2 regions of the Streptomyces sp. NPDC001393 genome follow, and region 2 is predicted to be linked to the other one. Evidence: predicted binding sites of a transcription regulator. Region 2 holds the regulator's gene; the other holds the start of a gene.
What was found. The regulator HspR, encoded in region 2, represses chaperone genes until heat shock. The targets are predictions, from matches to a motif close to TTGAGNNNNNNNNNCTCAA.
Positions count from the first base shown of each region.

Region 1: a site for HspR is predicted at 4,503-4,521, ahead of dnaK (molecular chaperone DnaK). Genes of this name have one in related genera too.

Region 1 covers NZ_JBSFIH010000049.1:13,812-28,118, forward strand. Annotated here, with positions in the region: gene ACWC2T_RS35425 (GNAT family N-acetyltransferase) at 1-415, shown strand, start outside; gene ACWC2T_RS35430 (TetR/AcrR family transcriptional regulator) at 548-1,180, opposite strand; gene ACWC2T_RS35435 (cupin domain-containing protein) at 1,301-1,759, shown strand; gene ACWC2T_RS35440 (alpha/beta fold hydrolase) at 1,824-2,642, shown strand; gene ACWC2T_RS35445 (DHA2 family efflux MFS transporter permease subunit) at 2,657-4,078, shown strand; gene dnaK (molecular chaperone DnaK) at 4,734-6,584, shown strand; gene grpE (nucleotide exchange factor GrpE) at 6,587-7,174, shown strand; partial or broken gene ACWC2T_RS35460 (hypothetical protein) at 7,369-7,452, opposite strand; gene ACWC2T_RS35465 (ATP-binding protein) at 7,733-8,176, shown strand; gene ACWC2T_RS35470 (hypothetical protein) at 8,406-8,711, opposite strand; gene ACWC2T_RS35475 (TetR/AcrR family transcriptional regulator) at 9,019-9,615, opposite strand; gene ACWC2T_RS35480 (alpha/beta hydrolase family protein) at 9,783-10,754, shown strand; gene ACWC2T_RS35485 (Hsp20/alpha crystallin family protein) at 10,778-11,257, opposite strand; partial or broken gene ACWC2T_RS35490 (PAS domain-containing protein) at 11,630-11,923, shown strand; partial or broken gene ACWC2T_RS35495 (SpoIIE family protein phosphatase) at 11,972-13,054, shown strand; gene ACWC2T_RS35500 (nicotinate phosphoribosyltransferase) at 13,402-14,307, opposite strand, start outside.
Region 2 covers NZ_JBSFIH010000002.1:231,729-246,035, forward strand. Annotated here, with positions in the region: gene clpB (ATP-dependent chaperone ClpB) at 1-2,268, opposite strand, end outside; gene ACWC2T_RS04045 (pyridoxamine 5'-phosphate oxidase family protein) at 2,386-2,778, shown strand; gene ACWC2T_RS04050 (hypothetical protein) at 2,937-3,272, opposite strand; gene ACWC2T_RS04055 (helix-turn-helix transcriptional regulator) at 3,653-4,597, shown strand; gene ACWC2T_RS04060 (LuxR C-terminal-related transcriptional regulator) at 4,623-5,609, shown strand; gene ACWC2T_RS04065 (helix-turn-helix transcriptional regulator) at 5,606-6,595, shown strand; gene ACWC2T_RS04070 (LuxR C-terminal-related transcriptional regulator) at 6,558-7,604, opposite strand; gene ACWC2T_RS04075 (sugar ABC transporter substrate-binding protein) at 7,941-9,047, opposite strand; gene ACWC2T_RS04080 (heat shock protein transcriptional repressor HspR) at 9,569-10,018, opposite strand; gene dnaJ (molecular chaperone DnaJ) at 10,024-11,196, opposite strand; gene grpE (nucleotide exchange factor GrpE) at 11,242-11,913, opposite strand; gene dnaK (molecular chaperone DnaK) at 11,913-13,760, opposite strand; gene ACWC2T_RS04100 (MraY family glycosyltransferase) at 13,855-14,307, opposite strand, start outside.

The DNA.
Region 1 (14,307 bases), on a different contig from region 2:
TGCGATGCGGTGGGTTCGGGGCCAGGAGCGAGGCTGGGCAGCCGGGGACCGGTTCGGGTTCGCGGTTCTTGAAGCGCAACCCGATTTGCCCCACGGGCAGTTGGGATTGGTAGGCCATGTGGTCCTCAAGGAGGTAGCCTCCGGCAAACCGTCGGCCGAGGTGGGCTACTGGACCGCGGCGCATGCCCGCGGGCGGGGCGTGGCGCCGCGCGCTGTGGAGGCTCTCACCGGCTGGGCCTTCGACGTCCTGGGGGCCGGCACGCTGGAGCATCTGGAACTCCTGCACCAGGTGGACAACCCGGCCTCGTGCCGCGTGGCGCACAAGAGCCGGTACGGCCTCGACACAGTCCTGCCCGCGGCGCCGCCGTCCTTTCCCCGCGAGGGCCATCTGCACATACGACGCAGGGATGCCTGAGATCCACTCGGTAAGGCTGCTCAGCCGCAGGCCGGCGCCAATCGGATTCAGAGTCAGGGCAGGCCGCTTCGAGCGCCAGCCGGCCGGGGGAGCAACTCCCTAACGGGTGCTTCGGAGGCCTCCGCGCTCGGCTCAGCCTCGTGCAATCCTCCGCTGTGCGGCTTCGGTGAGTGTCGTCGCCGTGTGTACCGCACTGGCGATGGCGTCGTCGGGACCGAGGCCGCACAGGTCAGTGAGGGAGAAGAGGGCTTCTGCGCTGACGACCACGGCAAGGTCCCGCTTGAGCTGGGCGAGGGCTTCCGGATCCGTCACCCCCAGTGTCTCCTCCAGGGGCAGGAGCGCGAGGTCGATCAACCCGAACCGGATGCCCGGCCTGGCGGCCGCCGCCTCGGGGCGGGTGATGGTGGCTGCGATCATGGCGCGCACCGCTCCCTGCCGCCGAAGTATGCCGCGCAACAGGAACTCGCAGGCGAAGGCGACCCGTTCCACGGGATCGGTGGAGTCCGCGACCGGCGCGAGCGCCTCGGCCGGGGGCGGCCAGGCGCCGGCCAGGGCCTCGCTGATCAGCGAGGGGAGGTCGGGGAAGTAACGGTAGGCAGTGGCCTCGGAGACCAGGGCCGCGCGCGCGATCGCGGGCATGGTCACCTCGCCGCCCGTGCCGATGAGTTCACGGGCGGCTTCGACGATCGCCGTACGCGTGCGCTTCTTCTGATTGCTACGGCCGGTGCCCGTCTGCATCGTCGCCACCCGTACGTCCCCTTTCATGCCCGCCCATCCGTCCCCACCTTATCACTGGCAGCTCTCATCGTGAGAGTTCACTTGCATGACGAGACTCCGTCCTCTAATCTCCTTCGTGAGAGTCAGCTCTCACGAAGGAGAATGGCGATGACCGAGGTTTCCGTGGTCGGCCCGGACGACGGCGAGACGATCCGTCTGGGACCGGCACAGATCCGCATCCTCGAGGACGGCAGCACCACCGGGCACCGGATCGGCATCGGCGAGATCACCCTCGCCCCGCACACCGCAGGACCCCCGCAGCACCGCCACGCCCAGCATGACGAGGGCTTCTACGTGGTCTCCGGCACCGTGCACTTCACCGTCGGGGAGACGACCCACGTGGCGCCGGCCGGCACGCTCGCGATGATCCCGCCCGGTGCCCCGCACACCTTCGCCAACCTCGGCGACGAGCCTGCGGTGATGCTCAACACCTTCACGCCCGACCTGTACGTGCAGTACTTCCGCGACCTGCGGGACATGATCGCCGCCGGCCGGGAGCTGACCCCGCAGGCGACCGTCCAGGTGATGAGCCGGTACGCCACCGTGCCGGCAACCGACTACGCGTGACGGCCCGCGTCAGCAACCCCCCGTCAACCCCCCCCCGTCGCCAGACATCGACTTGGAGACTGCCATGACCAGCACCGCCCGAACGATCAACCTCACCCTCGACTCCGGCGACGTCGACCTGAGCTTCACCGTCGACGAGCGGGGCGAGGGCCATCCCTTCCTGCTCCTGCACGGCGGCGGCGGTCCGCAGACCGTCACGGGGTTCGCCGCGCTCCTCGCCGAACAGCGGTCGGCGCGGGTCATCACCCCGGTCCACCCCGGCTTCGGCGGCACCGCCCGGCCCGACTGGCTCACCGACGTGCCCACCCTCGCCCAGCTCTACGTACGACTGCTGGACGAACTCGGCCTGGAGGACGTCACCGTCGTCGGCAACTCCATAGGCGGATGGATCGCCGCCGAGATCGCCCTGCTCGGCAGTGACCGGATCAGCGGCGTCGTCCTCGTCAACGCCGCCGGCATCCAGGTCCCCGGCCACCCGGTCGCCGACCCCTTCACCCTGACGCCCGCCGAGCTGTCCGCCCTCTCCTTCCACGACGTCGAGAAGTTCCGCATCGACCCCAGCACGTTCTCCGACGAGCAGCGCGCCGTCGCGGCCACCAACCGGGCTGCGCTGCAGGTCTATTCGGGCCCGCACGCCATGGCCGACCCCACCCTGCGCGAGCGCCTGGCCAAGGTCACGTGCCCCGTCCTCGTCGCCTGGGGCGAGAGCGACCAGGTCGTCGACACCGAGTACGGACGTGCGTACGCCGCCGCCATCCCCGGCGCCGGGTTCGAACTCCTCCCCCGCACCGGTCACATGCCCCAGATCGAGACTCCCGGGCAACTCCTGCCCCTGGTATGGGACTTCGCCGAGGCCCACGCCACCCATCGGCCCACCGACTGAACACGGGAGCCCACGTGCCCGATCACGTACCGGGGCGGCGCGCCCCCGTCCTGGCCGTCTGCTGCCTGAGCGTGCTGCTGGTCAGCCTCGACGTCACCATCCTCAACGTCGCGCTCCCCTCGATGCAGCGGTCCCTGAACTCGTCGGTCTCCGGGCTGCAGTGGACGCTCGACGCGTACACCATCGTCCTGGCCTCGCTGCTGACCCTGGCCGGCGCCACCGCCGACCGCCTCGGACGGCGGCGCGTCTTCCAGCTCGGTCTCGTGCTCTTCACCGGCGGATCGGCCCTGTGCAGTCTGGCGCCCACGACCGGCTGGCTCGTCGTCTTCCGTATGGTGCAGGCGGTGGGCGGCAGCATGCTCACCCCCGTCGCCATGGCCATCCTCGTCAACACCTTCACCGCACCACGGGAGCGCGCACGAGCCATCGGCGTCTGGGGCGCAGTGGTCGGCCTGAGCATGGCGGCCGGGCCGGTTCTGGGTGGCGTACTGGTGGGATCGGCCGGATGGCGGGCGGTGTTCTGGCTGAACGTGCCGATCGGGCTGGCCGCGCTGACGCTCGCCGCACTGTTCGTGCCCGAGTCCCGCGCGCCGGCGGCCCGACGCACCGACCCCGTGGGCCAGTTGCTGGTGATCGTCCTGCTCGGCACGCTGACGTACGCCATCATCGAAGCGCCCGGCGAGGGCTGGACCGCGCCGCCGATCCTGGCCTGCCTGATCGTCGCGGCGGGCACGCTCGCCGCCTTCGTGCCGTACGAGAATCGGCGCGCCGAACCGCTGATCGAGCCAAGGCTCTTCCGCAGCGCACCCTTCAGCGGGGCCACCGCGACAGCGGTCCTCGCGTTCGGCTCGCTCGGCGGCTTCCTGTTCGCCAACGCCCTCTATCTGCAACGGGTGGTGGGGCTGAGCGCCCTGGGCGCCGGGCTGCACCTGCTGCCGATGGCGGTCCTGTCCCTGGTGTGCCCACCGCTGTCCGGCCGGATCGTGGAAAGCCGCGGTCCACGGACTCCCTTGCTTGTCGCGGGAGCCGGCATCGCCGCCAGCGGTGCACTGGCTATCGCCGCCACCCGCTCCGCCCACCCCTCGGACATCCTGCTGGACGTCACGTACGCACTGTTCGGTCTCGGCTTCGGCTTCGTCAACGCCCCGATCACCTACACGGCGGTGTCCAGCATGCCGCGCGCCCAGGCCGGGGTCGCCGCCGCGGTTGCGGCCACGAGCCGTCAGGTCGGATCCTCCCTCGGCATCGCGGTGATCGGCTCCGCGGTCGCCTCCGGCGCGCGGCCTGCGGCCTGGTGGATCATCACCGGGTGCGGAGCGGCCATCCTGGCACTGGGCGCCATCACCACCGGCCACTGGGCCGCCGCAACCGCCGAACGCGTCGCCGTCCACCTCGAACCCAGCCCGCCGCGCGCGACGGCGGACACCGCGGGGTGACCGCCGGTGGAGCCAGATCCCCAGGCTGTCGAGGTCCACGCCCCGACGGCGGAGGCCGGCCAGCCCTTCCGTCCGCATCGGACCACAGGCGCCGAGGCAGACCATGAACCGCCACCGCGAGTCCCAACGCCCTCGGCGAGCGCGTCGACCTGGGCGACGGCGGCGCTGCACCGCCTGCGGCGACTGGTACGACCTGGTGGATCTTTCCGACGACACGTTGTCCCCTGGTCCACTCCGACAGCACGTTCGTCCTGCTCGACCAGACCACCGACCCGCCCCGGGAGCGCGGCGCACCGGCTACTTTCCGTGACGGCCGAGGATCCCGGCCACACCACGGGTCGTCCACGTGTACGCCTACCCGCCAGCCCTCCACTGCCTCCCCGCGGCGCCAGCTGCCCGCCCCACACCGCAACACCTGACTGGATTGACAATCATACGCTCAAGTTTGTATATCGAAGTAGAGGCAAACTTGGTCGGGAACCGCAGCCGGAAGGGTCGGATACCCAGAGACACCGCCGCGGCGAGACGTTCGGACGGGTGCGACCGAGTTACGGCGGGACGCCTGGGCACGGTCCGCGGGCCGCACCGGCGGGTACTCGGCTGCGTGTGCACAAAGACCCTGGTCGGCGGGGCACAGACGAGGAGGTGAGCCCAGATGGCGCGTCCGGTCGGTATCGACCTGGGTACGACGAACTCGGTGGTCTCGGTCCTCGAGGGGGGTGAGCCCACCGTCATCACCAACACGGAAGGGACGAGGACCACGCCGTCGGTCGTGGCCTTCGCCAAGAGCGGCGACGTCCTCGTCGGTGAGGTCGCCAAGCGGCAGGCCGTGACCAACGTGGAGCGCACCGCACGCTCCGTGAAGCGGCACATGGGCGATCACGGTTGGCGGTTTCCGGATCACGGTGACATCGGCGGCAAGCGGTACACCGCGCAGGAGATCTCCGCGCGAGTGCTGCAGAAGCTGAAGCGGGACGCGGAGGCGTATCTGGGCGAGGACGTCACCGATGCGGTGGTCACTGTCCCGGCCTACTTCGACGACGCCCAGCGGCAGGCGACCAAGGAGGCCGGGGAGATCGCCGGCCTGAACGTGCTGCGGATCATCAACGAGCCGACGGCGGCGGCGCTGGCGTACGGCCTGGACAAGGAGAACGACCAGACGGTCCTCGTCTTCGACCTGGGCGGCGGCACCTTCGACGTGTCCCTGCTGGAGATCGGCGAGGGCGTCATCGAGGTCAAGGCCACCAACGGCGACACGCACCTCGGCGGCGACGACTGGGACCAGCGGATCGTCGACCACCTGGTCAAGCAGTTCAAGAACGGCTACGGCGTCGACCTGGCCAAGGACAAGATGGCCGTGCAGCGGCTGCGGGAGGCGGCGGAGAAGGCGAAGATCGAGCTGTCCAGCGCGACCGAAACCAACATCAACCTGCCGTACATCAGCGCCTCCGCCGAGGGCCCGCTGCATCTGGACGAGAAGCTCACCCGCGCCCAGTTCCAACAGTTGACGTCGGACCTGCTGGAACGCTGCAAGGGCCCGTTCCACAACGCGGTCAAGGACGCGGGGATCAAGGTGTCCGACATCAACCACGTGATCCTGGTGGGCGGTTCGACCCGTATGCCGGCGGTGACGGAGCTGGTGCGGGAGCTGACCGGCAAGGACCCGCACAAGGGCGTCAACCCCGACGAGGTCGTCGCCGTCGGTGCCAGCCTGCAGGCCGGTGTCCTCAAGGGCGAGGTCAAGGACATCCTGCTGCTGGACGTCACCCCGCTGTCCCTGGGCATCGAGACCAAGGGCGGCATCATGACCAAGCTCATCGAGCGCAACACCACGATCCCGACCCGCCGTTCGGAGATCTTCACCACCGCCGAGGACAACCAGCCCTCGGTGACCGTGCAGGTCTACCAGGGCGAACGGGACATCGCCGCGTACAACAAGAAGCTCGGCATGTTCGAGCTGACCGGTCTGCCGCCGGCGCCACGCGGCGTGCCGCAGATCGAGGTCGCCTTCGACATCGACGCCAACGGGATCATGCACGTCTCGGCCAAGGACCTCGGCACCGGCAGGGAACAGAAGATGACCGTCACCGGCGGCTCGGCGCTGCCCAGGGACGACATCGACCGCATGGTCCGCGAGGCCGAGCAGCACGCCGAGGAGGACCGCAGGCGCCGCGAGGCCGCGGAGACCCGTAACCAAGCCGAACAGCTCGTCTACTCCACCGAGAAGCTCATCAGGGACAACCCCGACAAGATCCCCGCGGACGCGAAGAGCGAGACGGAGAACGCGATCAATGAGCTGAAGGAGAAGCTGAAGGGCGAGGACACGGCGGCGATCCGGCAGGCCATGGAACGTGCGGCCGAGGCGGCGCAGAAGATCGGCACGGCGCTGTACGAGCGGTCGCGCGCCGAACAGCCCACTGGCGGACAGGCTCCGGGCGCCTCGGGGTCGGACGAAGAGGTGGTGGACGCCGAGATCGTCGACGACGAGAAGGGGGAGGCGGGCTGACGATGGAGAACAGCCGAGTGCAGAACACGGACCCCACCGAGCTGCAGCGCCTGCTCCAGGAGCGCACGGAAGACCTGCAGCGGGTGAAGGCCGAGTACGACAACTACCGCAAGCAGGTGCGCCGGGACCGCATGGCCGTGCGCGAGATCGCCGTGGCCAACGTCCTGCGCGCCCTGCTCCCCGTCCTGGACGCCGTCGACCGCACCTGCGCTCACGAGCCCATGACGCCGGGCCTGAAGGACATCACCGACACCCTCCGGACGCAGCTCGGATCCCTGGGACTCGTCGCGTTCGGGCAGGAGGGCGACCTCTTCGACCCGGCATGCCACGACGCCGTGACCCATGACGTCTCCCCGCACGCCGAGCAGCTGATCTGCTCGAAGATCCTGCGCCCCGGCTACCGGCTCGGTGACCGGCTTCTGCGTCCGGCTCACGTGGAGGTCACCGGACCGGCTCCTCCCGCGAGGAACCCGCTCAGCCCCGATCGCGGGGAACCCCGACCTGACCGGGGGTCCGTAGAAGGAACCGCTGGCCTGTCACTCTGCCCCGCCCCACACAAGCACGACCAGCAACCACTACCGCAGTGTTGAAGCGGGCGGAGACGTCGCACAGGCCGTCGGCACCCACGCGGTGGGTGCGCAGGACCAGGCCGTTCTCGGCGACGATGTCTGCGGGTCGGGGCCGGCCGCATGGCGTCCCCGACCCGGCCGTCGGAGCGGGCCGCCGCGTCCTCGTGATGCAGGAGGCCGACGATCACCTCCTCGTCGTCGACCACCACGGAGACCCGATGCGCCGTCTCGTCGAGCATGTCCACCACGTCATCGAGTGGCTGGCGGACCGTGCACAGGGGTACGTTGCGGTCCGCCACGTCCCCAGCCAGCTCGGCTCCCCCGCCCCCCGTCCCTACCTGGGCATTCCCGCGGTCGGCCAGTCGGCCTTGCGTCCCATTGCCTGGGTGCTTGTGCCGTCACCGGGCCGGTCCCGCGACACACGCGTCCGGAAGGGCCACCAGCACCGTGACACCGGCTCGTCGCGCGCATGCGAGGTGTGAGGAGGGGTAGTCGGATGGCAACACGCCGCCACGGCGGGTCAGCGGCTCTGACAGCCACGGAGGGCGCGGCAGCCGCCGCGAATTCAGGAGCGGCGCCATGAGAGACGTAAAGCAGCAGAACTCGCTGGAAGAGCTGGGTCCGCCCGGCGCGACGCACCGAGTGATGACGGTGAGCACCGCTCCCGCGTCGGTACGCACGGCCCGGACCGCCGCTCAGCAGGCTCTCGCGGAACTCGGGGTCACCCCGGGCTCGGCGCTGGTCGACGCGGCGTTGCTGGCGATCAGCGAACTGGTCGCCAACGCCGTACGGCATGCCGCTTCCTCCTCGCCGACCGTGGACATCCACCTGGCACTGGACGGCAAGGACCTCGTCGTCGGCGTCGCGGACGGAGATCCGCACGCGCCGTCCACCGATCGGGCAGAGGCCGGCCGGGGGCTGCGCGCCGTCATCGAAGTGGCGGATCTGTATGACGGCTGCGTCTGTGTTGCCCCTGGCCGGGACGCGGGCAAGGTGATTTTCGTACGCTTCCGGCTCGGGTGAACTCTGGTCACAAGGCGAAGGGATGCGGTTCCGGCCCACTGTCTGAGTGGCCGACCGAGACAGACCGGATTCCGCCCACAACCGCCCGGCTGCACAGGCGCACCTTCCACAGCTGACCAGCCTTCCCCGCCGCTCGCCGCAGCTCAACCTGATCGCGCCTGGAGGGCTGCCCGGCAGACGGATGAGATCGCGACCCTGGGAGCGGATCGGGGCGGTTCGCGACAGTTCCTCAGCCAGGGCTGCCGCTGGGGATGGCGAGTTCACGGCCGCGGTAGAAGCCTTCCCGCTCCTCCACGACGTACGGGGCCATGGCGGCACGCCGCTGCGCCTCGGGCTCGGAGGCCCGCCAGGAGTCGCAGGCTTCCTTGGAGTCCCAGAAGGACACCCCGGTGATCTCCTGTCCGTCCTCGGACCAGTACGCGAGGGCGCGACGCATACCCCGCGGGTGGGTGGCCGGCCGCCACGCCTTCTCGAAGTCCTCCAGGGTGCCCGGACGAATGCGGCGGGTCGTCACCCAGACAAAGTGCTCCTCCATCGCGGTCTCCTCCGCTACGGCCATTCGGCTCGTCGGCGCCACTTCGACCACCGTAGGTCCACCGCACCGATCCCGCCTGCGCGGCGATCGCGGTGCCGGCGAATCAAGCGGGTGTCGCGGGACGCAGACGAGGCACCCGGCACGTCTGCTCCGGCACGTGCAGCTCTGGTGCGAGGCGACCGAGTGCACCGGGGCGCTCCCCCTGTGTGTGTCCGACGCCCCGGGCCGGAAGGCGGGACATGGTGGAGGTCCAGCACGATCGCGTGGAAGCGCGGAGGGACCAGGTCGCGATGCCCGCTCGTCGGCATCAGGACGCGTGAGGTCGCTGCAGTCCCTGGAGCAGGAGAGCGATCAGGCGTCGGGGGTCGTAGCGGGGGTCGTCGTCACGTCCGATGCAGAGGTTGCCGATGCCGCGCATCAACTCGTACGGCTGCGTAACGGGCTTGATCTCACCGGCCTCGACCGCGGCGTCGAGAAGTTGGGCGCAGACGGGCAGCAGGCGGTCGAGGAAGTAGGCGTGCAGCGCGGCGAAGCGGTCGTGGTCGGACTGCAGGGCGTCGGCGAGCCCATGCTTGGTGACGAGGAAGTCGACGAAAAGGTCAATCCACCGGCGCAGCGCGTCGAGCGGGGAGTCGACACTGGCCAGCAGGTTCGGGCCGGCCTCGGCGCATGCCTCGATCTGATGGCGGTAGACGGCCGTGACGAGATCCGCCCGGGTCGGGAAGTGGCGATAGATCGTGCCCATCCCGACGCCCGCTCGGGCCGCGATCTGACGGATCGGCGCGTCGACGCCGGAGGTGACGAACACCTCGGCGGCGGCGGTGAGCACCGTCTGCCGGTTGCGCTGTGCGTCGGCCCGCTTGCCTCGGGACGGCGACTGCCCAGTAGGGGTGTCGGTGACCATCGCGCACTCCTCCACACCGATTGACAAAACGGAGCGCCGCTCCGGATAATAAGTGGAGCGATGCTCCGCTTCAGGTTAGTCGAAGCAGGACGCTCCTGACCACCTTGCCCGTCGCCGGTCGCTGGAGACCGGCGGACAGCAGGTGCCACCGAAAGGGAACCCACATCGTGAGCACATCCACTGCCACCGGCGCCGACGCCTTCGGCACGCCCGTCCCGGTCGCGTCCTTCAGTCCCGTAGTCCTTTCCGTGCCCGGACGTCCCGTGGACCTTCAGATACGCGTCTCCGCACCCGCGAGCGGAACCGGACTTGCCGTCATCCTGCTCTCTCACGGCCACGGCCCCTCGAACAACCTCTCCTCGCTCAACGGCTACGCGCCGCTCGTCAACTTCTGGGCCGCCCACGGATTCGTGGTCATCCAGCCAACCCACCTCACCTCCAGGACGCTGAGCCACCTGGTCGCCGACGCCCCCGGGGCGCCCTTCTTCTGGCGCTCGCGCTCCGAGGACATGTCGCACATCCTCGATCGACTCGACCTGATCGAGAAGGCCGTGCCGTGGCTCTCCGGGCGGATCGACCACACCAGGGTCGCCGTTGCCGGGCACTCGTTCGGCGGCTTCACCTCCAGCCTCCTGCTCGGTGCCCGGGTCACCGACCCCGACGAGGGGGCGGAGGTGAGTCTTCTCGAACCGCGGATCAAGGCGGGCGTGCTGCTCGCCGCGCCCGGCCGGGGTGACGTCCTCAACGGACCGATGGCCGACGCGCTGCCGGTCTTCCGGACCATCGACTTCTCCACCATGACCACACCCACGCTGGTCGTCGCCGGCGACCAGGACGACTCCAGGCACTTCACGGACATGGGGCCGGACTGGCACGCCGACCCCTACACCCTCGCCCCCGGACCCAAGACCCTGCTCACCCTGTTCGGCGCGGAGCACGGGCTCGGCGGGATCGCCGGCTACGACGCCGCCGAGACCACCGACGAGAACCCCGCACGAGTCGCCGCCCTCGCCCGGCTCACCGCGGCCTACCTCCACACCCGGCTTCACCCCGGTGCCCCCACGTGGCAGGCCGAGTGCGAGGCACTGACGACCGGCCCCGATCCGATAGGACGCGTCGAATCCAAGAACGTCGACTGACGAAGGTGTCAGGAAACCAGGTGTCAGGACTCTGTGATCTCGATGTGCCGTGGCTTGGTGGCCTGTGCCTTGGGCACGGTGACGGTCAGGACGCCGTCGTGAAGGGTGGCGCTGACCTTCTCCGCCCTGACATCGGCGGGCAGGAGGGCCTGGTACTCGAAGCTGCCGGTGCGGCGGGTGCTGCGGCGCAGGACGCCTTCGCGCTCCCGCTCCTTGTACTCCCCGGTGATACGCAGTTCACGCTCGCTCATCTCGATGTTGATGTCGTCGCGCTTGATCCCGGGTAGTTCCGCCTCGATGACGTAGGCGTTGTCGGTCTCGCACATGTCGGCCGCCGGAGACCAGGCCAGCGCGGCGGGACCGGCAGTGGTGGCGCCTTCCAGCAGCCGATTCATGCGCTCAAACAGATCCTCGAATTCGGCGGCGATGGGCTCACCCCATCGGAAGCCGGGGAACGACCTCTCCAGCAGGCTGCCGGGCCGGTGTCGTACGGGCAGCGTCATGGCGGTTCACCTCCGGCGAGTGGGCCATGCGGGTCACTTCCCATGGTGCGCGCCCCTGCTGAACCGGGCGACTCAACCCTGTCTGTTGCCCCGCCGACGGCCATGTGCGAGGTCGCGAGGTCTCGGCTGGTGAGGCTCGCCCAGCACGGCGCGCCGAAGACGGAACTCCAGTGTCCGAACCGTGTCGCGCCGCGGGTGCGTCCATGACCACGGTCGGCCGCGGAGTCGGCCGACAGTTCCAGCCCACCGGCGCGCACGGGCGACAGCAGGGGCTGCGGCCTGTCGGGGGAATGTTCAGAGGCCGGACGGTGTTGTCGTGAGGGTTCGCCGAACCGCCGGGCACGTGCGGGGCACGTGCGGGGGCTGAGGTCGATGCGTACGTATGGCATTCCGCGGGTGCGAGAGTCAGCCGTGGTGGCCGTTGACGCACAGGGCGTCGTGACCGCCTGGAGCCGGGGTGCCCGGCTGCTGCTGGGCTACGCGCCGGGGGAGATCGTGGGACGTCGGGCGTCGGATCTGTTGGCCGCCGACCTGCCCGAAGCAGCCAGGCAGAGCCTGGCCCGGCGGCAGGCGTGGACGGGACGGGTGACGCTGCGGGACCAGGGCGGGCGTCGGGTCGAAGCCGACCTTTGGGTCTGCCCGCTGATGGACGCCGAGCAACACATCCAGTGGTTCCTCCAAGCCGATCTCCCGCAGGAGGGCGACGCCGCCGACCTGGTTCTGCAGCGCAGCCTGCTCTCGCATCACCGCCCGGCCCGGCTGGCGGTGGAGACCGGAAGCCGCTATCTGCCGGCCGATCCCCAGGCCGGTGTGGGCGGCGACTGGTTCGATGTCATCCCGCTCTCAGGAGCCCGGGTGGCACTGGTCGTCGGCGATGTCGTGGGCCATGGCATCCATGCCTCTGCCGCCATGGGGCGGCTGCGCACCGCGGTTCGTACCCTCGCCGATGTCGACCTCTCCCCCGAGGAGCTGCTGACCCAGCTCGACGACCTCATCCTCGAAGAGATCGAGGAAGGCATCGAATCGGTCGGTGAGGTCGGTGCCACCTGCCTGTACGCGGTCTACGACCCGGTCTCCGGTCACTGCACCATGGCCAGCGCCGGCCACCTCGCCCCGGCCCTCGTCACCCCCGACGGCAGGACCCGCTTCCTCACCGTGGCGCCCGGGCCACCGCTGGGCGTGGGCGGTCTGCCGTTCGAAGCGACCGACACCAGGCTGCCCGAAGACAGCGTGCTCGTTCTCTACACCGACGGACTGGTCGAAACCCGCCACCGCGACATCGCCACCGGACAGCAGCTTCTGCTGAAAGCCCTGACCCGGCCCTCGCCCACGCTGGAGACCGCCTGCAACCATGTCATCAAGGCGCTCCTTCCTGATCGGCCGGACGACGACGTCGCCCTGCTCGTCGCCCGCACCCACATCATGGGCGCCTCCCACGTGGCCTCCTGGAACCTGCCCGCGGATCCGGCCATCGTCGCCACCGCACGCCGGCGGGCCGCGCGCCAGCTCTCGGTCTGGGGGCTCCAGGACGCCAGTGCCACCACCGAGCTGATCGTCAGCGAACTGGTCACCAACGCCCTGCGCCACGCCCACCCCCCGATTCAGCTGCGGCTCATCCACGACACCGCCCTGATCTGCGAGGTCTCCGACGCCAGCAGTACCACCCCGCACCCGCGCCGGGCCCGTGCTCTGGAGGAGGGCGGCCGAGGCCTCTTCCTGGTGGGGCAGCTCGCCGAACGCTGGGGCACCCGGCACACGTCCACCGGCAAGACCGTCTGGGCCGAGCAGCCCCCGCCGGCCCGGGAGGTTGCCACGACGGAGGCTCTCGCCGCAAAAACCCGCGCGTCAGTGGGGCTGGTCAGCGTACGGCAGGCCGGACAACTGCCGGCGGAGGACCACGACTGACCTCCGTGATGGTGCCCCCGGATCATCGCCTGGCTCTTCTCGACGACACCACGGGGTGCGGGCCCAGGACAGCGCCGTCGTCACGCTGAACTCCGTTGCCCTACATAGGCGTTGTCTGCCCGGCCCGCAACTGCTCCTCGCATCTGTTGGCAGAGCAGTGCCCGAGCAGGCCAGGCACCGAGCGCCGCCGGCGTGCGCGACGAGCGAGACGCCGGCGCCGTACGGCCACGACCAGGGCGTTACGCCGTGCGGGCCGATGTCTCCGCCCTGATGCGGCGCCGGACCTGTGACGCGAGTGTGCTCAGCCGCTCGGAGGCCGTCGCACGGGGCGCTGCGGGGGCTCTGATCCGGCGGGCCTCGGGCGGCAGCTCGGCGAGGTCTGCGGCCAGCCTCTCCCGGCATTCGTCGAGGGTCGGCCTGCTGCCGGTACGCTGCCCGTTCCGCATCACCGTCTCCAGCACCGGCCTGCCGTCCTCGGGTGGCTGCTCGTCGGCGAGAGCGATCACGTCGGCGCACCCGGGGCGGCGGAAGACCTGCTTCGGACCTGGCGCGGTCGCCTTCGCCGAGGACAGCTTCATCACCGGGCGGCCGTCGTACTGCACCAGCTTGTAGGCGGAGTCCAGGTAGGGCGCGTCGGCCGAGACTCCGACCCGGGTGCCGACCGCGTAGGTGTCGATCGATGCTCCGGAGCGGACCAGGTCGTCGACGGCGTACTCGTCGAGACTGCCGCTGACGGTGATCTGTACGTCCGGCAGGCCCGTGCCGTCGAGGATGGCGCGTGCCCGCTCCGCCAGGGCCTTGAGGTCGCCGCTGTCCAGTCGTACGGCCGAGCCGGGCCCGCGGTCCAGGTCCCGTAGGACGCGCGCCGCGACACGGACGCCTTCCTCGGTGTCGTAGGTGTCCACCAGCAAGGTCGCCGGGCCGGGATGGGACCGTGCGAACGCGCGGAACGCCTGCTCCTCGGTGGGGAACGCCTCCACGAAGGAGTGGGCCATCGTCCCGACGGCGGGTATCCCCAGGGCCGTGGCCGCGGCCACGTTGCTGGTCCCTGCGAAGCCGGCCAGCGCGCCCAGGCGGGCGGCCTGGAACCCGGCCTGCGGGCCGTGGGTCCGGCGAAGGGAGAAGTCCACGACCGGATGCCCGGC
Region 2 (14,307 bases):
GAGGAACTCCGGCTTGAAGGAGCTCCGGACCACCTCCAGGACCTGCTCCTTCTTCTCCGCCTCGCTCGTCAACGGGTCGACCAGGAACTGGCTGCCCAGGTTGGAGGTGAGCACCAGGATGGTGTTGCGGAAGTCGACCGTGCGGCCCTGACCGTCGGTCAGGCGGCCGTCGTCCAGCACCTGGAGCAGGATGTCGAAGACCTCGGGGTGGGCCTTCTCCACCTCGTCCAGCAGGACGACGGAGTACGGGCGGCGGCGGACGGCCTCCGTGAGCTGGCCGCCCTCCTCGTAGCCGACGTAGCCGGGAGGCGCGCCCACCAGCCGGGCCACGCTGTGCTTCTCGCCGTACTCCGACATGTCGATGCGGACCATGGCCCGTTCGTCGTCGAAGAGGAAGTCCGCGAGCGCCTTGGCGAGTTCGGTCTTGCCGACGCCGGTCGGGCCGAGGAAGAGGAAGGAGCCGGTGGGGCGGTCGGGGTCGGCGATGCCGGCCCGGGAGCGCCGTACGGCATCGCTCACCGCGCGGACCGCCTCGGCCTGGCCGATGAGCCGCCTGCCCAGCTCGTCCTCCATGCGCAGCAGTTTCTGCGTCTCGCCCTCCAGCAGGCGGCCGGCCGGGATGCCGGTCCAGGCGGCGACGACGTCCGCGATGTCGTCGGGGCCGACCTCCTCCTTGACCATGGTGTCCTTGGATGCCTCCTCCTCGGCCTCGGAGGCGGCCTCCAGCTCCTTCTCCAGCTGCGGGATCTCGCCGTACAGCAGCTTGGCGGCGGTGTCGAAGTCGCCGTCGCGCTGGGCGCGTTCGGCCTGGCCGCGCAGGTCGTCCAGCTTCTCCTTCAGCTCACCGACCCGGTTGAGGGACTGCTTCTCCTTCTCCCAGCGGGCGGTCAGGTGCCGCAGCTCCTCCTCCTTGTCGGCGAGGTCGCGGCGCAGCTTGTCCAGGCGGGCGACGGAGGCCGGGTCGGTCTCCTTGGCGATCGCCAGCTCCTCCATCTTCAGCCGGTCGACGGCGCGCTGGAGTTCGTCGATCTCGACGGGCGAGGAGTCGATCTCCATGCGCAGGCGGGAGGCGGACTCGTCGACGAGGTCGATGGCCTTGTCGGGCAGGAAGCGGGAGGTGATGTAGCGGTCGGAGAGGGTGGCCGCCGCGACCAGCGCCGAGTCCGCGATCTGGACCTTGTGGTGAGCCTCGTAGCGGCCCTTGAGGCCACGGAGGATCGCGATCGTGTCCTCCACGGTCGGCTCGGCGACCAGTACCTGCTGGAAGCGGCGCTCCAGCGCGGGGTCCTTCTCGATCCGCTCCCGGTACTCGTCCAGGGTGGTGGCGCCGACCATGCGCAGCTCGCCGCGGGCCAGCATGGGCTTGAGCATGTTGCCCGCGTCCATGGCGGAGTCGCCCCCGGCCCCGGCGCCCACGACGGTGTGCAGCTCGTCGATGAAGGTGATGATCTGGCCGTCGCTCTCCTTGATCTCGGACAGCACGGCCTTCAGACGCTCCTCGAACTCGCCGCGGTACTTGGCGCCGGCCACCATCGCCCCGAGGTCGAGCGCGACCAGCCGCTTGTCCTTCAGCGACGAGGGCACGTCACCCTTGACGATGCGCTGGGCGAGCCCCTCCACGACGGCGGTCTTGCCGACGCCGGGCTCGCCGATGAGGACGGGGTTGTTCTTCGTACGGCGGCTGAGCACCTGCACGACCCGCCGGATCTCCTGGTCCCGCCCGATGACCGGGTCGAGCCGGCCCTCGCGGGCGGCGGCGGTGAAGTCGGTGCCGAACTTCTCCAGGGCCTTGTACTGGCCCTCGGGGTCGGCGGTGGTCACGCGGCGTCCTCCCCTGGCCTTCTTGAAGGCCTCCAGCAGCTTCCTGGCGTCGGCGCCCTGCTGGGTGAGCAGCTCACCGGCCCGGCCGCCCTTCGCGGCGATGCCGATGAGCAGGTGCTCGGTCGACAGGTAGTCGTCACCGAGCTCCTTCGCGCGCTCGCCGGCGTCGGCGAGCACGGCCAGCAGCTCGCGATTGGGTTGCGGGGGCGCGACCGTGGAGCCGGTCACGCTGGGCAGCGCGGCCAGCAGCTTCTCCGCCCCGGCGCGTACGGCGGCCTGGTCGGCCTCGACGGCGGCGAGCAGGTCGGTGATGTTCTCGTTGTCCTGACCCTGCAGCAGGGCCAGCAGCAGGTGGGCAGGGGTGAGATCCGGGTGCCCCTCCCTCACGGCCCGGTTGCTCGCCGCGTTGATCGCGTCCCGGCTCCTGTTGGTCAGCTCGGCGTCCACGTCGTCCGTTCTCCTCCTCGGGCACACTCTCCACTGCTGACTTAACCAGCGTACACAAAGTTGAGTCTATTCCGCTCAAGGCAGCTGGGAAGTCTTGCGGGGACTAGGTTGCGGGGCATGGCGATCCACTCCGAGCAGTACCTGGCGTTCTGGCGGGAACGCCACCTGTGCACCCTGACGACGCTCCGGCCCGACGGCAGCCCCCATGTGGTGCCGGTGGGGGTGACGTACGACGCGGAGGCCGGGCTGGCCAGGGTGATCACCAACGGGGCCAGCGCGAAGGCGGGACATGTGCGCGCGGCCGGACCGGAGGGCGCCCGGGTCGCGGTGTGCCAGGTGGACGGCCGGCGCTGGGCCACGCTGGAGGGGCGTGCGCGGGTACGGACGGAACCGGAGCGGGTCGCGGAGGCGGTACGGCGCTACGCCGAGCGCTACGAACGGACACCGAGGCCGAATCCGGCGCGCGTGGTGATCGAGATCGAGGTGGAGCGCGCCTTGGGGAACGGCTGAGACGACCGAAAACTTTCAGCCACCCTGGAAGCGGTCCCATACCCCGAAAAACCGTGGAATGTCCGCAGAAAACTGCAGCGGCGTCACCGTGTTCAGGTCACGGTGACGCCGCTGCGGGGGGAAGCACCTGAGCGATCTTTTACGACGGGGGAATCGCGTCAGGCACTGCGGGGGGTGGCTGAGATGGTCCTCAGGTCCTGGTCCGTGGGCTCGGCGAGCCGGTGGTCCCGCTGGTCGAGGTTCACAAAGATCATTCCGTACCGGATGGCACACCGCACGGGCTGGGGCGCGCCGCGCGGCTTGCGCAGGCACCGGTACGCCCGCACGTCCTCTTCCTCGTCCCGCGTCACGACGACGGGCTCACCGAACACGGTCACCATCAGCGAGTCGCCGCTGTGGGGGATGGCGGTGACCAGGTCGATGAAGTGCCAGCCGGAGCGGTAGGCCGTGGCCATCTCGCGGCGGAAGGAGCGGTCGTCGGGTGGAGTGGTCATCGGTCAGCCCCAGGTGGTGTCGTCTGCACCGTCGGCATGATGAGCCGACGGGGTGCTGTCGGCACTCAAGGCGACAGTCCGAGGAGCCACTCCCCAGGTGGTGTCCGCCATGACGTCACGCTTCACACCGGAGAGGCCACTCAGCGCGCCGATGGCCACAACGGCAGAGAAAGTGACGGCAAGCATCGACCGAAGCATTCTCTTGCGCATAGTCGGCTTCGTCCTCACTTGAAGGTCCCCTCTCCCCCCGTCAAACAAGACGATGTCTCATTTGGGCACGTCATGGCCACACGATCGATGCATCATGTTCCTGCATGTTCAGGACCCTGGGGGGTGGAGATTTGACAACGAATCGGACCAAAGTGTCACATCCCCATGCGATGACCGAGCTCTGCGAGGAGGGTAGCCGCCTCTACGCACAGGCGCTGCGCTCGGGGCGCGTCGCCCGTGCCGACGTGGAACCCGCCCCCTGCCTCATGGAGTTCGCCCTCCTGCACCCGGACCCCGACGACGCGAACTGGCTGCGCCCCACCCCTCCCTCGGTGGCCCTGGCCCAGCGGCTCAACCCCATCGAACGCGAGATATCCGAACGCAGGCGGCTGTCGGTCGAACTGGCCGAAGCCTTCGAACCGTTCATGGCCCTCAGTGCGCAGAGCGCCACACCCGCGCACGCCATCTCGGTGCTGGAGGGCCTGGACCGCATCAACGCGGCACTCGACGCGGCGACGGCCGAGTGCCGCTCCGAGGTGCTCACCGTGCAGCCGACCAGCCGCCGCCTCGAACACACCCTCCTGCAGGGGCTGGAACGCGACCGCCCGCTCCTCGAACGCGGCGTGCGCATCAGGACCCTCTACCAGCACACGGCTCGCTACAGCCCCGAGACGCTCGGGTACGTGTCCCAGTTCTCCGAGGGCAAGGTCGAGTACCGGACCATCGACGAGCTGGTGGAGCGGCTCATCATCTGCGACGAGACCGTCGCCTTCATCCCCACCCGTGACGACCGCCAGGTCGCCCTTGAGCTCCGGCACCCCGGCCTGGTGCGCTATCTGATCAAGGTGTTCGAGTTCATGTGGGCCCGCGCGGTGCCGCTGAGCACCGGCGCACCCTACGAGACCGCCCCCGACGGCATCACGGAGATCCAGCACTCCATCGCCAAGCTCCTGGTGGAGGGCCACGTCGACGAGGCCATAGCGCGCCGCCTGGGCATGAACGTCCGCACCTGCCGCGCGCACATCGCCAAGCTCGCCACGGCCCTGGGCAGCGGCAGCCGGGCCCAACTCGGCTTCCTGATAGCGCAGTCGGGGATTCTCAAGCAGGAGCCCTGACGCCCGACGGAACAAGAGAGTCACTGTGACGACACGTGCGCACCGGCACGGCCCGGAGGAACTGTGCGAACCGGGCATGGAGCTGTACGGCCGCGCCCTGCGCGAGGGGGCCGTAGGAGAACACGAGGCCGCCGAGGTGCCCTGCGTGCTCCGCTCCGGGCTGCTCCAGCCGGACCTCGACGACGTACGCCGGCTGCGTCCCGTCGCCCCGGCCGTGGCCCTCCCGCGCCTGCTGCGCGGCATCGCCGAGGACATCGCCCGGCGGCGGCGCGCCGAGACCCGTCTGGTCGAGGCCTTCGAGCCCTTGCTGGCGCTCGGCACCGGCCCCGCCGCAGACCCGGAGCCCGGGCAGATCACCCTGCTCAGCGGCCTGGAGCGGATCAACGACGCCATCCGGCAGGCCATGCTGCAGTCCTCCGAGGAGGTACTCACCATCCAGCCGGGCGGCAAGCGCCCCGTCTCCTCCCTGACCATCGCCCTCCCCAAGGAGCAGGAGCTGCTGTCGCGGGGCGGCCGGATGCGCACCCTCTACCAGCACACCACCCGGCACGACCCGGCCGTTCTCGCCCACTACGAGATCCTGGACGGCGATGTCGAGGTGCGCACCCTCGACGAGGTGCCCGAGCGCCTCATCGTCCTCGACCGGACGGTCGCCTTCGTACCCGCCACCGCGGACCGGACCATGGCCGCGGAGATCCGCCATCCGCCGCTGGTCGCCTACCTGGCCACCGCGTTCGACCGCTTCTGGAGGCTGGCCACCCCCATGTATCCCCAGGCCGTCCAGCGGCCCTCCCTGGGCGGCATCACGCCCCGCCAGCGCGCCATCGCCGCCCTCCTGGTCGAGGGCCACACCGACGCCGTCATCGCCGACCGGCTCGGCATGAACGTCCGCACCGCCCGGCTGCACATCGCCAGGCTCGCGGCCGCGCTCGGCAGTGAGAGCCGCGCCCAACTGGGCTATCTCATCGGGCAGTCCGGCATTCTCGACGAGCGGGGGGAGATGAGCGCGTGACGCATCAGGAGCACGGGGTCGAGGAGTTGTGCGCCGCCGGTGAGGAGGTGTACGAACGGGCCCTGCGGGAGGGGTGGATACCCGCCGGGGATGCCGCCGAGGTGCCCTGTCTCACCGACTTCGGGCTGCTCCACCCGGTCCTGGACGACGTCGGACTGCTCGAACCGGTGGCGCCCGCCGCGGCCCTGCACCGGCTGCTGCGCGCCTCCGCGGCCCGGGTCGCCGAGGAACGGCGGCGCGAGGAGAGGCTGGTGGAACGGTTCGGGCCGCTCCTGCGGATCGGCGTGGGGCAGCCGCCCGGCACCGGTACCGAGCCGGCGATGCTGCGCCTGCTCAGCGGCACCGAGCAGATCAACCGGGCCATCACGGACGCGATGGTCGACGCCACCGAGGAGTCCCTGACCATCCAGCCGCACGCCGGCCTCACCGGGCCGCGCGGAGAGACGGCCCGCGACACCGCGTTCCGGCGCGACCAGGCGCTGCTGGACCGCGGCGGCCGTATCCGCACCCTCTACCAGCACACCCTGCGCCATGTGCCGGAGGTGTACGGGCCGTTGGAGCACTTCCGGCGCGGCGACACCGAGGCCCGCAGCCTGGACGAGGTGCCGGACCGGCTCATCGTCATCGACCGCAAGGTCGCCTTCCTTCCGGCCGACGACAACGGCACCCTCGCCCTGGAGGTCCGCCACCCGGCGCTGATCAAGTACTTCGTCACGACCTTCGAGCGGCTGTGGCGGCTGGCCACGCCGATGTTCCCGAAGGCGGTGCAGCCGCCGTCGGTGAACGGCGTCACGCCCCGCCAGCGCTCCATCGCCGCCCTCCTGGTCGAGGGCCACACCGACGCCGTCATCGCCGACCGCCTGGGCATGAACATCCGCACCGCCCGGCTGCACATCGCCAAGCTCGCCGCCACCCTCGGCAGCGACAGCCGGGCCCAGCTGGGCTATCTCATCGCACGCTCGGGGATTCTTGATCAGGAGCCGTGAGCGCGCCGGCCGGCAGCCCGGAGCCGCGGTGGCCGTCCAGGCCGACCTGGGCGATCCGGACGCCCAGCTGGGTACGGCTGGCCGCGCCGAGGGTCTCCGACAGCCGGGCGATATGGGCGCGGCAGGTGCGCACGCTGATGCCGAGCCGCTCGGCGATGACGGCGTCCTGGTGGCCCTCGGCGAGCAGCGCGGCGATGGACTGCTCGCGGTGCGAGATGCCTTCGATGCCGGTGTCGGGCAGCGGGGCGGTGAGCGGGATGGCCAGGCGCCAGAGCCGCTCGAAGACCGTCACCAGGTATTCGACCAGGGCCGGGTGGCGCAGCTCCAGGGCCATCGTCCGGTCGGCGTTGGCCGGGATGAAGGCCACCGTGCGGTCGAAGAGGATGAGCCGGTCGATCACCTCGTCCAGGGTGCGGGCCTCCACCGTGTCGCCCATCAGCTCCAGGTAGTTGAGCAGGCCCTGGCCGTGCCGGGCCACATGCGTGTACAGGTCGCGCATGCGCACCCCGCGGCCGCGCAGGGCCAGCGCCCGGTGCAGCCCCTCGGTCAGCTCCGCCTCCCGGCGGATGCCGCCGGGCTGCACGGTGAGCACCTCGGTGGTGCACGCCTCGGTCGCCTCGTCCATCGCGGCCTGGATCCGGGAGAGCCCGTCCAGCACCCGGATCGCGCTGCCCTCGGCCGGTGCGGCCAGGGCGCCCAGCTGACGGCCGAGTCCGGCGTACCACTCGAAGGCGGCCACCGCCGAGCCCACCCGGCGCTGGCTCTCGCTGACCTCGTCGTAGACCCCGCGCAGCAGCCTGGTCATGACCTCCTGCGGGGAGGTCGGCACCAGCCAGTCCATGTCGTCGGGGTCCGGGTGCAGCAGGGCCAGCTCCAGCAGGCAGGGCACCGCCTCGGCATCAGTGCGCGGCACGCGACCCCGGCGTACGGCCCGGGAATAGACCCGGTCGCCGGCCGCGCACAGTCGGTCGGCGCCGTGTGGATGTTCCTCCGCCCCGCGCCCGGCCATCGCCCATTTCACCCCCGGTGTGCTGCCACTTCCGCAGCGCAACTATGCGCGGGCGCCGACCGGGTCCGCAACACGGCTCTCCGCAACAGGGCCGCCGTAAAACGGCGTTATGTCCGGGTATCGGGCAGGCTCCGCCCCTCGCATTGCAACAAGCTGATGGTGGTGGGGCGGACCGCGTCACGGCATCGTTGGTCCCGCTTCCCCCGGGTGTCACTCCAGCACCCGGACCGGCCCCGGCCCGGCACCCCCCCCCCGCCCCGCCGGGGCCGTGCCCCGCGCCCACGGGGGTGGCGCGGGGCGGGAGCACTTCGCGGAACCCCGGCCCGCTGTGGCGCGCTACTTCAGGCCGAGCGCCGCACAGGCCGCCTTGTACTTGGGCGTGCAGATGTCGGCCACCGTGTAGATGCCGTCCGCGATGACCGTGGACTTGATGTTGCTCTTGGTCAGGGCGACCGGCTGGATCAGCTTGGACGGGATGCTCTTGGTGGTGGGGCTGTCGACCTTGTCCTGGGTGAGCGCGTCGAACTGGATGTCCTGGCCATGGACCTTGGCGACGGCCATCTGCGCGGCGGCCTCGGCCTCGTCCGGGTAGGCCTTGTAGACGCTCATGTACTGCTCACCGGCGACGATCCGCTGGACCGCGTCGAGTTCGGCGTCCTGGCCGGTGACCGGGGGCAGGTTCGTGACGCCGGCCGCCTTCAGGGCCTTGATGACGCCGCCGGCCATGCCGTCGTTGGCGGCGTAGACACCGGCGATGTTGTTCTTGCCGATCGCGGCGATGGCCTTGGCCATCTCGGTCTCGGCGAGCTCCGGCTTCCAGTCCGTGGTGTCGTACGTCGCCGCGATCGTCACCTTGCCGGTCAGCTCGGAGAGGGCGCCCTGCTTGAACTGCTTGGCGTTCGGGTCGGTGGGCGAGCCGTTCACCATGACGACCTTGCTGGAGGTGTCGGCGCTCGAGCCGAGGGCCTCCAGCAGGGTGCGGCCCTGCACCTCGCCGACGAGCTCGTTGTCGAAGGAGACATAGGCGTCGATCGGGCCCTCGGCGAGGCGGTCGTAGGCGATGACCGGGATGCCCGCGTCCTTGGCCTTCTGCACCTCGGGGGCGATCGCGTGCGAGTCGACCGCGTCGACCATGATGATGTCGACCTTCTCGTCGATCATCTTCTGCATCTGCGAGGCCTGCCGGGTGGCGTCCGCGTCGGCGTTGGCGTACTCGACCCGGCCCTTCTTGCCCGTCAGTTCGGCCACCTTGTTCTGGATGATGGGGTAGTCGAACTTGTCGTAACGGGTGTTCGCCTTCTCCGGCAGCAGCAGGCCCACGGTGATGTCGCCGCCCTTGCTCGGGCTCGCGCTCGCGCCGCTCCCCGTCGCTCCCAACATGCCACAGCCGGCGAGCGAGAGGGTCATCGTGGATGCGGCCACGGATATGGCGATACGACGCATTCGGGGGCTCACTTCAGGTGCGTTCCGGACGTAGGGCTGCTATACGACCCAGGTGTCTGAAAAGACAACGCGGAGGCCACACCCGCCGTCAAGAAGAACTACTTAACGAGTCCGCAACACCACGCTCAGCTGACTCTGTGAAGGGGCAGCGGAATCACCTCCAAACTCTCTTTACGGACCTTCCATTCAAAGGCAGTTCATGGGTCGGCAAAGATCGGTACAACCAACCCGGTTCACCGCGAGTCGTGATCACCGGCGGCCGTGCGCCGCTTTCCCGACTCGACCAGAGGACCGAATAAACCCAGCCAGGCGCGAGACCGAGCGGGCTGTCGGTGTAGGAGGTGGCGGTGGTCGTGGCTGTCGCCGGTGTCCGACACCGCCACCGCCCGACGGTGAGACCTTCGTCTTCACGGTCGAGGACATCGCCCCGGCGCTCTGGTCGTACGGCGGCAACACCTGCGGTGACATCGGAACGCCGAAGGGGCCCGCGGTCTCCCGCGGGCCCCTTCACCGTGTTCCCCTCAGTCCTGCTGCCGCCCCTTGGGCCGCCACACCACCAGCGCACTGGTCTGCTGGACCTCCTGGTACGGGACCAGGTCGCGGCGGTAGGAGGCGTGGACGGCGGCCTCGCGCTGCTGCATCGCGGCCGCCGCGCCGTCCAGGGCCGCCTGCAGCTCCGCGACGCGGGACTGCAGCGCGGCGACCTGGTTCTCCAGTTCGATGATCCGCTTGATGCCGGCCAGGTTGATGCCCTCGTCCTGCGACAACTGCTGCACCTGGCGGAGCAGTTCGATGTCGCGGGCCGAGTAGCGGCGGCCCCGCCCGGCGGTGCGGTCCGGGGAGACCAGGCCCAGCCGGTCGTACTGGCGCAGCGTCTGCGGGTGGAGTCCGGAGAGCTGGGCCGCCACCGAGATGACGTAGACCGGGGTCTCCTCGGTCAGTTCATACGGGTTTCGTCGACGGCCGTCCATCTCTCTCAGTCTCCCTTCGCGGCCTCGAACAGCTCCGCCCGCGGATCCTCGCCCGCGGTCGCCTCGCGATACGCCTCGAGCGCTTCACGAGCCTTCCCCGACACGTCCTTGGGCACACGCACCTCGACGGTGACCAACAGGTCGCCGCGGGTGCCGTCCTTGCGGACCGCGCCCTTGCCCCGGGCGCGCATGGTGCGGCCGTTGGGCGTGCCGGGCGGCAGTTTCAGGGTGACGGGCGGGCCGCCGAGGGTCGGCACCCGCACCTCGCCGCCGAGGGCCGCCTCGGGATACGTCACCGGCACGGTGACGGTGAGGTTGTCGCCCTTGCGGCCGAACACCGGGTGCGCGCCGACGTGCACGACCACGTACAGGTCGCCGGCCGGGCCGCCCCGCTCGCCGGGCGCGCCCTTGCCGCGCAGCCGGATGCGCTGGCCGTCGGTCACCCCGGCCGGGATGCGGACCTGCATGGTGCGCGAGGACTTCGCGCGGCCGCTGCCCTTGCACTCCATGCAGGGGTGCTCGGCGATCAGGCCGCGGCCCTTGCAGTCGGGGCAGGGATCGGTGAGCGAGAAGCCGCCGCCGGAGCCCCGGGCGACCTGCCCGGTGCCGACGCAGGTCGGGCACACGCGCGGCGTGCCGTTCTTGTCGCCGGTGCCCGAGCAGGCCTTGCAGGGCGCCTGGGAGGACATGCGCAGGGGCACCGTGGCGCCCTCGATGGCCTCCGTGAAGCTCAGCGTGACCTCGGTGTCGATGTCCTGGCCGCGGCGCGGCTGGGTCCGGGTCGTGCCCGTGCCGCCGCGGTTGAACAGGCCCCCGAAGACGTCACCGAGTCCGCCGCCGAAGCCTCCGCCCTGGGTGGTGGTCCCGCCGCCTCCGAAGAGGTCGCCCAGGTCGAAGTTGAAGGAGCCGCCGGCGCCCGGCCCGGGGCGGAAGCCGCCGTTGCCGAACAGGGCGCGTGCCTCGTCGTACTCCTTGCGCTTCTTGGGATCGCCGAGTATGTCGTTCGCCTCGGAGATCTCCTTGAAGCGCTCCTCGGCCTTGGCGTTGCCCTTGTTGGCGTCCGGGTGGAACTCGCGGGCGAGCTTCCGGTACGCCTTCTTGATCTCGGCCTCGGTGGCGTCCTTGGGGACGCCGAGGACCTTGTAGTAGTCCTTCTCGATGAAGTCCTTGGTGCTCATCCCCGGCGTACCCCCTTTCTCGGCTTCCCCGTGGGTGTCTTCACGTCAGCCCTCGTCCGGGCCACCGTTCTCCTTGTTGTCGCCGGCGCCGGCCTGCTTCGCCTCGGTCGTGTCCTCGGCGCCCTCGGCCTTGGCGGTCTGCGCGCCGGGCTGCGGCTCGGCGACGGCCACCCGCGCGGGGCGGATGGTGCGCTCGCCGATGCGATACCCGGGCTGCAGGATCGCCACGCAGGTCGTCTCGGTGACGTCCGGCGCGTAACTGTGCATCAGGGCCTCGTGGATGGTCGGGTCGAAGGGCTCGCCCTCCTTGCCGAACTGCTGCAGGCCCATCTTGGCCGCGACGGTCTCCAGCGACTCGCCGACCGACTTGAAGCCGCCGACCAGTTCACCGTGTTCCCGCGCGCGGCCGATGTCGTCGAGCACGGGCAGGAGCTCGGTCAGGAGGTTCGCGACGGCGATCTCCTTGACCGTGATCCGGTCCCGCTCGACCCGGCGGCGGTAGTTCTGGTACTCGGCCTGGAGGCGCTGGAGGTCCGTCGTGCGCTCGTTCAGCGCGGTGCGCACCTGGTCCAGCTGGGCCACCAGACCCGCGTTCTCGTTTCCGTCCCCGGCCGGGGCCGCCCCCTTCTCGGGAGCGGCCTTCGACTCGGCGTCGTCGGGGGTGGCGCCGGAGGGGACGTCGGGCTTCTCGTCAAAACCCGGGGTCTCCTCCGTCATTACGCGGCACCGTCCTTGCGCTCGTCGTCCACGATCTCGGCGTCCACGACGTCGTCGTCAGCGGCCTTGCCGCCCTGAGCAGCGCCCTCGGGGCCGCCCGCGGCCTGCGCGGCCTGGGCGTCGGCGTACATGGCCTGGCCCAGCTTCTGCGAGACGGCGGCGACCTTCTCGGTGGCGGTGCGGATCTCGGCGGTGTCCTCGCCCTTGAGGGCTTCCTTCAGCTCGCCGACCGCGGCCTCGACCTCGGTCTTGATCTCGCCGGGGACCTTGTCCTCGTTGTCCTTGAGGAACTTCTCGGTCTGGTAGACCAGCTGCTCGCCCTGGTTGCGGGCCTCGGCGGCCTCGCGGCGCTTGTGGTCCTCCTCCGCGTAGCGCTCGGCCTCCTCGCGCATGCGGTCGACCTCTTCCTTCGGGAGCGAGGAGCCGCCGGTGACGGTCATCTTCTGCTCCTTGCCGGTGCCGAGGTCCTTCGCCGTGACGTGCATGATGCCGTTGGCGTCGATGTCGAAGGAGACCTCGATCTGCGGGACGCCGCGCGGCGCCGGCGGCAGACCGGTCAGCTCGAACATGCCGAGCTTCTTGTTGTACGCCGCGATCTCGCGCTCGCCCTGGTAGACCTGGATCTGCACCGACGGCTGGTTGTCCTCGGCCGTGGTGAAGATCTCCGAGCGCTTGGTCGGGATGGTCGTGTTGCGCTCGATCAGCTTGGTCATGATGCCGCCCTTGGTCTCGATACCGAGGGACAGCGGGGTGACGTCGAGCAGCAGGACGTCCTTGACCTCACCCTTGAGGACACCGGCCTGGAGCGAGGCGCCGATGGCGACGACCTCGTCCGGGTTCACGCCCTTGTTGGCCTCCTTGCCGCCGGTCAGCTCCTTGACGAGCTCGGCGACGGCGGGCATACGCGTGGAGCCACCGACGAGCACGACGTGGTCGATGTCGTTGATGGAGATGCCGGCGTCCTTGATGACGTTGTGGAACGGCGTCTTGCAGCGCTCCAGCAGGTCGGCCGTCAGCTGCTGGAACTGGGCGCGGGTGAGCTTCTCGTCCAGGTGCAGCGGGCCCTCGGCGGACGCGGTGATGTAGGGCAGGTTGATCGAGGTCTCGGTGGAGGAGGACAGCTCGATCTTGGCCTTCTCTGCGGCCTCACGGAGGCGCTGCAGGGCCATCTTGTCCTTGGACAGGTCCACGCCGTGGCCGGACTGGAACTGCTTGACCAGGTAGTCCACGACCCGCTGGTCCCAGTCGTCACCACCGAGGTGGTTGTCACCGTTGGTGGCCTTCACCTCGACGACGCCGTCGCCGATCTCCAGCAGGGACACGTCGAAGGTGCCGCCACCGAGGTCGAAGACCAGGATGGTCTGGTCGTCCTTGTCGAGGCCGTAGGCCAGCGCGGCGGCGGTCGGCTCGTTGACGATGCGCAGGACGTTCAGACCGGCGATCTCGCCGGCCTCCTTGGTCGCCTGACGCTCGGAGTCGTTGAAGTACGCCGGGACGGTGATGACCGCGTCGGTCACCTTCTCGCCCAGGTAGGCCTCGGCGTCCCGCTTCAGCTTCTGCAGGATGAACGCGGAGATCTGCTGCGGGTTGAAGTCCTTGCCGTCGAGCTGGATCTTCCAGTCGGTGCCCATGTGGCGCTTGACGGAGCGGATGGTCCGGTCCACGTTGGTGACCGCCTGGCGCTTGGCGACCTCGCCGACGAGCACCTCACCGTTCTTGGCGAAGGCGACGACGGACGGCGTGGTCCTGGCGCCCTCGGCGTTGGTGATGACGGTGGGCTCGCCGCCCTCCAGAACGCTGACGACGGAGTTAGTCGTGCCCAGGTCGATGCCGACCGCACGTGCCATGGTTGATTCCTCCAGCTGACTTGAGTGGAACGGACTCAAGTGTGCACGACGGCCACCGCTGGGTCAACAGACCTGAGTCGGTGAGACTCAAGTCTTATCCGTTCCTTACACGCAACTGGCCGGTCGCCTGCCCCCTGACCTGCGTCGATGGCCCACGCCGAGGCGTCTGGGCGGGGATACGGACACGGATGCGAAGGAGTACGAGCACGGCGAAAAGGGCCCCTCCGGCCACCCACAGCACGGCCCCCTCCCCCGTCCACCCGGTGTGCACCAGCACCCCGACGAGCACCGCCGAGAAGGCGCCCGCCCCCAGCAGCACGACCGACCCCGCCGGGGTGAGCCCGAGCCCGCGCAGCCGGTGCGCGAGATGGTCGGGGCCACGCCGCAGCAGCGGTCGCCGGGCCAGCCCCCGGGCGAGGACCACCAGGACGGCGTCGGCGACGGCGACCGCGGCGAGGCAGAACACCACCGCGGCGCTCGGCCGGAGGGCGTACCCCGCGCGCGTGAAGACGACGGACGACGACAGCAGGAACCCGGTGAACAGCGA